One region of the Mesorhizobium sp. L48C026A00 genome, then DNA from elsewhere that is predicted to be linked to it. Evidence: predicted binding sites of a transcription regulator. Region 1 holds the regulator's gene; the other holds the start of a gene.

Region 1 (3,416 bases):
GGCTGAAAGCGTCGCCCTGATGGATGCCGCCGACCGCGTGTTGGCGGAGCCGCTCATCGCGCTCCGCACCCAGCCGCCATTCAACGCGTCGGCCATGGACGGCTATGCCGTGCGGGCCGACGATGTCGCGTCCGTGCCCGCGAGACTTTCGGTGATCGGCATGGCGCCGGCCGGACGAGGCTTTGCCGGAACAGTCGGCCCGGCGCAGGCCGTGCGCATCTTCACCGGCGCGCCGCTTCCCGGAGGCGCCGACACCATCGTCATCCAGGAGAATGTCCGCGACCTCGGCGGCGGCATGGTCGAAGTGACCGCGCCGACGGTTGAAGGCCGCAACATCCGCCGCCTCGGGCTCGATTTCTCGCAGGGCGACATGCTGCTGGAGAAAGGCCGCCTGCTTGATCCGGCGGCATTGTCGCTGGCGGCGTCGGCCAACCGCCAGCAGGTCCGCGTGGTGAAACGGCCGCTGGTCGCCATCATCGCCACCGGCGACGAATTGCTGCCGCCGGGCAGCGACCTTGGCCCCGACCAGATCATCTCCTCCAATGCCTATGGCGTCGCCGCCGCGGCCCGCTCGGTCGGCGCCAGCGCACTCGATCTCGGCATCGCCGCCGACCGCAAGGACGCGATCGCCGCGCTGGTGACAAAAGCCGTCGCCGCAGGCGCGGACGTCATCGTCACGCTGGGCGGCGCCTCGGTCGGGGACCATGACCTCGTCCATGACGTGCTGACCGGCGAAGGCATGGCGCTCGCTTTCTGGAAAATCGCCATGCGGCCCGGCAAGCCACTGATGTTCGGGCGGCTGGGCGCCATCCGCTGCATCGGCCTGCCTGGCAATCCGGTGGCCAGCCTGGTCTGCACGCAGCTCTTTCTGAAGCCGCTGCTGGCGCGGCTCGGCGGCCGCGCCTTCCGCCAGGACCTGCGTCAGGCGCGGCTCGGCGCCGCCATGCCGGCTAACGATCTCAGGCAGGACTATGTACGCGCGGTGGTGAAGGAAGAAGCTGGCACGCTTGAGGCAACGCCGTTCAGTGTCCAGGATTCCTCGATGCTCAGAATGCTGGCCGACGCCAACGGACTGGTCGTGCGCGAGCCATTCGCTCCCGCGGCCGCAGCGGGCGCCGCCTGCAGCGTGCTGATGCTACGCTGAACAAAACGTCAACACATTCATTAAACTTTAAATGGTTGCGGAACACAACTGGAACAGATAGTGTTTGTTCTGGGTTTGTTTTTCTGATTCTGTTGGGGGTCGCGATGCTGACACGCAAACAACATGAACTGCTGATGTTCATCCACGAGCGACTGAAGGAAAGCGGCATTCCGCCCTCGTTCGACGAGATGAAGGAAGCGCTCGACCTCGCCTCCAAATCGGGGATCCACCGGCTGATCACGGCGCTGGAGGAACGCGGTTTCATTCGCCGCCTGCCCAACCGCGCCCGCGCGCTGGAGGTGCTGCGCCTGCCCGATTCGATCGCGCCGGGCCTCAATGCGGCGCGCAAATTCTCGCCGAGCGTCATTCAAGGCAGCCTTGGCCAGGGCGGCCTCGGACGCCAGATCAAGCCGGCGCCTTCGCGCATGCGTGCGGCCGGCAATGACGACGACGTCGTTGCCACCGTTTCCATACCGGTGATGGGCCGCATCGCTGCCGGTGTGCCGATCGACGCCATCCAGCACCAGACGCATTCGATCTCGGTGCCACCGGACATGATCACCGGCGGCACGCACTACGCGCTGGAGGTCAAGGGGGATTCGATGATCGAGGCCGGCATCTTCGACGGCGACACGGTTATCATCCGCAACGCCGACACCGCCCAGCCTGGCGAGATCATTGTCGCTCTGGTCGACGAGGAGGAAGCGACGCTGAAGCGATTCCGCCGCAAAGGTGCCTCGATCGCACTGGAAGCCGCCAATCCGGCCTACGAGACGCGCATCTTCGGGCCGGACCGGGTCAAGGTGCAGGGCAAGCTCGTCGGACTGATCCGGCGTTACTGAACGGCAGGCTTCTTGGGTTTCTCGGCCCTGCGGTATGGCGGCAGGCCCCTCGCCTCGCGCGAAAATCGCCGCTGCTCATGCCAAGGCCTGTATGGCTGTCTGACGGCAAAACGGATTTCTGCGCGCGTCTTCGCCGATAGCGGATCGAAGAAGACGGCGGCACTGCCCATGCGAGCGAGCTGCCGTTTGGTGACGACGAGAACCAGCGGGTTGCGGCAGAGTTTGTAATAGGCTGTGGCATCGTCGATGACGATCAAATCCGCAAAGGCACAGGCCGGCCGCGCGGTTTTGCGGTTGTCGGCGAGCGCGATGAGCGCGCCGGACGGATGCCGGGCCAGGCACAGGCCGGCAGTGCAGGTGAAAGGCGCTCCCGGCGGCAGGTCGGCCGGATCGGCGATGTCGAACCGCACATCTCCTTTTTCGAATGTCTCCGGCTCGACGATCGTTGTTGAAACCAGCGCATGTTTCCAGTTGTCGGTGGTGAATTCGTTCGAACGCATCCGGTTGACGGCAAGTTCGCCGCCGCCGATCGGCAGCGCCACCAGATGCGCATCCTCCGAGATCAGCACGTCGGGGGTGCGCGTCTCGGAAATCGTCAGCAGGCCGGCGAGCGCAAAGGGAAGTGCGGCAAGCCGCAGCCATGTCGTCGCCATCGTGGCGATGACTAAGGCGACCGTCACCAGCAGAACCGATTGCAACGAAATCAGGCCGACTGCATCGACGGGCGAACGCCCCGAGATCCATCCCGAAATTGCAATCATCGCCGTCAGGCCCTTGCCCATCATGTAGAGGAAAGGGCCGTCGAGGCCGAAAGGCATTGCCAAGGCGCTGAGGACGGCCAGGAACATGACGATCGTGACGATCGGCATGACGGCCAGATTGGCGAACAGGCTGAGCGGCGAGACGCGCTGGAAGTGCCAGATGGCGAAGAGCGCGGTGGCGCTGCCGGCAATGATGGAGGTCATTGCGATGGTGCCTGCCCCGGCGACGAGCTTGCGCGTGACGAAAGCGACCGGTGACCGTCGCTGTCGCGGCGCCTTGGCCCTGTCGGCACGATAGTCGGACCAACCGGCATAGGCGCCCACGAGAGCCGCAGTCGCGGCGAACGACATCTGGAAGCTTGCGCCGACCACCTCGTGCGGCGACACGACGATAACGGCGATGGCCGAAATCGCCAGGTTGCGCATGGTGAGTGCCGCCCGGTCGAACAGCACGGCGACAAGCATTACCGCCAGCATGATGAAGCTGCGTTCAGCCGCGACCACGATACCGGAAAAGATCAGATAGGCAGCGATGGAGACGAGTGCGGCAGCAGCCGCATATTTTTTGACCGGCCGGCGCGACGAAAAGTCGGGAAACAGCGCAAAGGCGCCGCGCAGCAATCCCATGACGGTGCCGGCGACAAGCGCCATGTGCAGGCCGGAAATGGA
Region 2 (3,416 bases), on a different contig from region 1:
CAGGCCATATGTGATGTGGGCGGGCACTCCCTACGCACATCTCATGATCCCGGTTAAGTAGCTGCCGCGGCGGGCCGGGCCGGTCACCCTCCCTCAAGGGACCCTCAAGGGGGAGGGGAACGTCACGCCGCCTGCGCCATTCGCTCCGAGCTCATGCGGTACGAAATCGCCTCGGCCAGATGGATGCGGCCGACAGTCTCGCTGGCCTCGAGATCGGCCAATGTCCGCGCCACCTTTAGCACCCGGTGATAGGCCCGCGCCGAAAAGCCGAGCTTTTCACTGGCATCCCTGAGCAGCGACAGGCCTGATGCATCCGGCATCGCGATCTCCTCGATGACAGAGGGGGAGCAGTGCGCGTTGGTGGTGACGGAGGTCGCGCCGAGCCGCTCGAAACGTTCGCGCTGGGTTGTCCGCGCGCGGGCCACGCGCAGCGCCACGTCGGCACTTTTCTCCGCCCGGTCCGGCCGGATCAGATCGCTGGCCGAGACCGCCGGCACCTCGATCCGGAGATCGATGCGGTCGAGCAGCGGGCCTGATATGCGCGCCTGGTAGTCGGTGCGGCAGCGGTCGCCGCGAAGGCAGCGATAGCCCGGCTCGCCGGCCATGCCGCAGCGGCACGGGTTCATCGCCGCGACCAGCTGGATGCGCGCCGGATAGGTGACGCGATGATTGGCGCGGGCGATCATGCAGTCGCCGGTCTCCAGCGGCTGGCGCAGCGCGTCGAGCGCCTGCGGCGAGAATTCGGGAAACTCGTCGAGGAACAGCACGCCGTGGTGGGCCAGCGAGGCCTCGCCCGGCCGCACGCGCAGGCCGCCGCCGACCAGCGCCGCCATCGAGGCCGAATGGTGCGGCGCGCGGAACGGCCGCCGGTCGGTCAGCTTGCCTTCACCAAGCTCGCCGGCCACCGAGGCGATCATCGAGACTTCGAGCAATTCCCTCGGCGCCAGCGGCGGCAGGATCGACGGCAGCCGCTGCGCCAGCATCGATTTTCCCGATCCTGGCGGACCGATCATCAACATGTTATGGCCGCCGGCCGCCGCCACTTCGAGTGCCCGCTTGGCGGTCTCCTGGCCCTTGATGTCGGCAAGATCCGGCAGGTCGCGCGCCGAGGCATGGATGCCGGCCTCCGGCCGCGACAGCACTTGCGTGCCGCGAAAATGATTGGCGATGGCGATCAGGCTGCGCGGCGCCAGAATGTCGAAATCCTTGCCGGCCCACGCCGCTTCCGGGCCGCAGGCGAAAGGGCAGATCAGGCCCTTGCCTTCGGCATTGGCGCCGATCGCCGCCGGAAGCGCGCCGGCCACCGCGGCGATGGTGCCGTCGAGCGACAGTTCGCCAAGCACGACGTAGCCGGCCAGCATGTCGCCTGGAATGGCGCCAAGCGCCGCCATCAGGCCAAGCGCGATCGGCAAATCGTAATGGCTGCCTTCCTTGGGCAGGTCGGCAGGCGCCAGATTGACGGTGACCTTCTTCGACGGCATCGACAGGCCCGATGCGTGCAGCGCCGCCTGCACCCGCTCCCGGCTTTCGGCAACCGCCTTGTCGCCGAGGCCGACGATGTGCATGTTGACCTTGCCCGGCGCGATCATCACCTGCACGTCGACCGGCACGGCCTCGATGCCCTGGAAAGCGACCGTGCGGACCCGCGCAACCATTTTTCTGCCCCCGGACATGGGCTCGCCCGAAGCCCATGCGATCATGCCGCGAACGGCGTCATCTGAGACAACCACAGATTTTGCGCAAAGGCAAGAACATTACGGGAACAATCGAACGTTGTGCCTTGATGGCGCCGCATCGGCTACGGATCGGAAAGCCCCTGTTCCGCCAAGCATGGACGCTACTTGCGCTTGTCCTCAACCGCATCCCAGAACAGGCTGGCGATATCGGCGCCACCAAAACGCTCCACCTCGCGCACGCCGGTCGGCGACGTCACGTTGATCTCGGTCATGTAGTCACCGATCACGTCGATGCCGACGAGGATAAAACCGCGCTCTTTCAGCGACGGGCCGATGCGGGCGCAGATCTCGCGTTCGCGCTCCGTTAGTTCCGTTTTTTCGGCGCGGCCGCCGACATGCATGTTGGAGCGGGAATCAGTCTCGGCCGGCACCCGGTTGATGGCGCCGACCGGCTCGCCGTCGATCAGGATGATGCGCTTGTCGCCGGCTCGCACCTCCTTCAGATAACGCTGAACGATGTAGGGCTCGCGGAACATCTGGCCGAACATTTCGAGCAGCGAGGCGAGGTTGCGATCGGCCTCGTGAAGGTGGAAGATGCCGGCGCCGCCATTGCCGTAGAGCGGCTTGACGATGATGTCGCCGAACTCCCTGCGGAAGGCGGCAACCTCCTGGCTGTCCTTGGTGATCAGCGTTTCCGGCATCAGGTCGGGAAACTGGGTGACGAAGATCTTTTCCGGGCTGTTGCGCACCCAGGCCGGGTCATTGACCACCAGCGTCCTGGGATGGATGCACTCGAGCATATGCGTCGTGGTGATGTAGTTCATGTCGAACGGCGGGTCCTGCCTGAGCAGGACGACGTCCATCTCCGACAGGTCGGTCCGCACTTTCTCGCCGAGCGAATAGTGATTGCCCTTCTCGTCGCGGACCTGCATTTCCTCGACGCCGGCAAACACCTTGCCGTCGCGCAGCGACAGCCGGTCGGGCGTATAATGGAACAGCTGGTGGCCGCGCCGCTGCGCTTCCAGCGACAGCGCAAACGACGTGTCGCCGGCAATCGAGACGGTGGAAATGTGGTCCATCTGGACAGCGATTTTCAGGGGCATGGCGGATCTCCGGCGGATCGGATGGGCTGCTTGCCCTTACAACCTCCCCGGTCATCTGCCAATCGCGACATTTTGAGGATTGCCTGCTGGGCGTAGCTGAGGCGCAGGCGGAGCGCCTTGCCCAGTTCGGCTGCGCCGGCAGCAACGATTCCTGTTCGGCTGACGAGTGACTTGTCAGACATAAGCCCGCGAATTTGCTTTTTCTCCCTTGCTCCCCCGACCGGGCTGGCTAGGATGCGCGCCGACCGAGCCTACGGTGCCGCGCGTCCTTTTGGATGCGCAAACGACGCTGTAGCACTTTGATTTTGCGCATGATCCTTCCGAAAATCGAAATCGATTTTCGGGGTCATGCGCAGGGAGAAAAAAATGATGCCATCGGCGCGCTTTGCCGACCTTGAGGGCGCTTCGGTGCTGATTACCGGCGGCGGCTCCGGAATTGGCGCGGCGCTGACCGAGGGTTTTGCCCGCCAGGGGGCAAAGGTCGCCTTCATCGACATCGCCGACGCCCCGAGCCTGGCGCTGGCCGACCGCATCGAAAAGGATCTCGGCCGCCGCCCCCTCTATCTCAAGACCGACATACGCGACGTCGAGGCGCTGCGGGCTTCGGCCGCCAGGGCCGCAGAGGCGCATGGCGACG

What was found. The regulator LexA, encoded in region 1, represses DNA repair genes until DNA is damaged. The targets are predictions, from matches to a motif close to TGTTCNNNNTGTGTTCNG.
Region 2: X738_RS68240 (YifB family Mg chelatase-like AAA ATPase) is a predicted target of LexA. The motif match lies at 1,748-1,765, and genes of this name have one in related genera.

The regions. Positions count from the first base shown of each region.
Region 1 covers NZ_AYWU01000017.1:241,598-245,013, reverse strand. Annotated here, with positions in the region: gene X738_RS67335 (molybdopterin molybdotransferase MoeA) at 1-1,144, shown strand, start outside; gene lexA (transcriptional repressor LexA) at 1,249-1,986, shown strand; gene X738_RS67325 (ComEC/Rec2 family competence protein) at 1,980-3,416, opposite strand, start outside.
Region 2 covers NZ_AYWU01000019.1:45,676-49,091, forward strand. Annotated here, with positions in the region: gene X738_RS68235 (hypothetical protein) at 1-61, shown strand, start outside; gene X738_RS68240 (YifB family Mg chelatase-like AAA ATPase) at 123-1,655, opposite strand; gene gshB (glutathione synthase) at 1,838-2,779, opposite strand; gene X738_RS68250 (SDR family NAD(P)-dependent oxidoreductase) at 3,146-3,416, shown strand, end outside.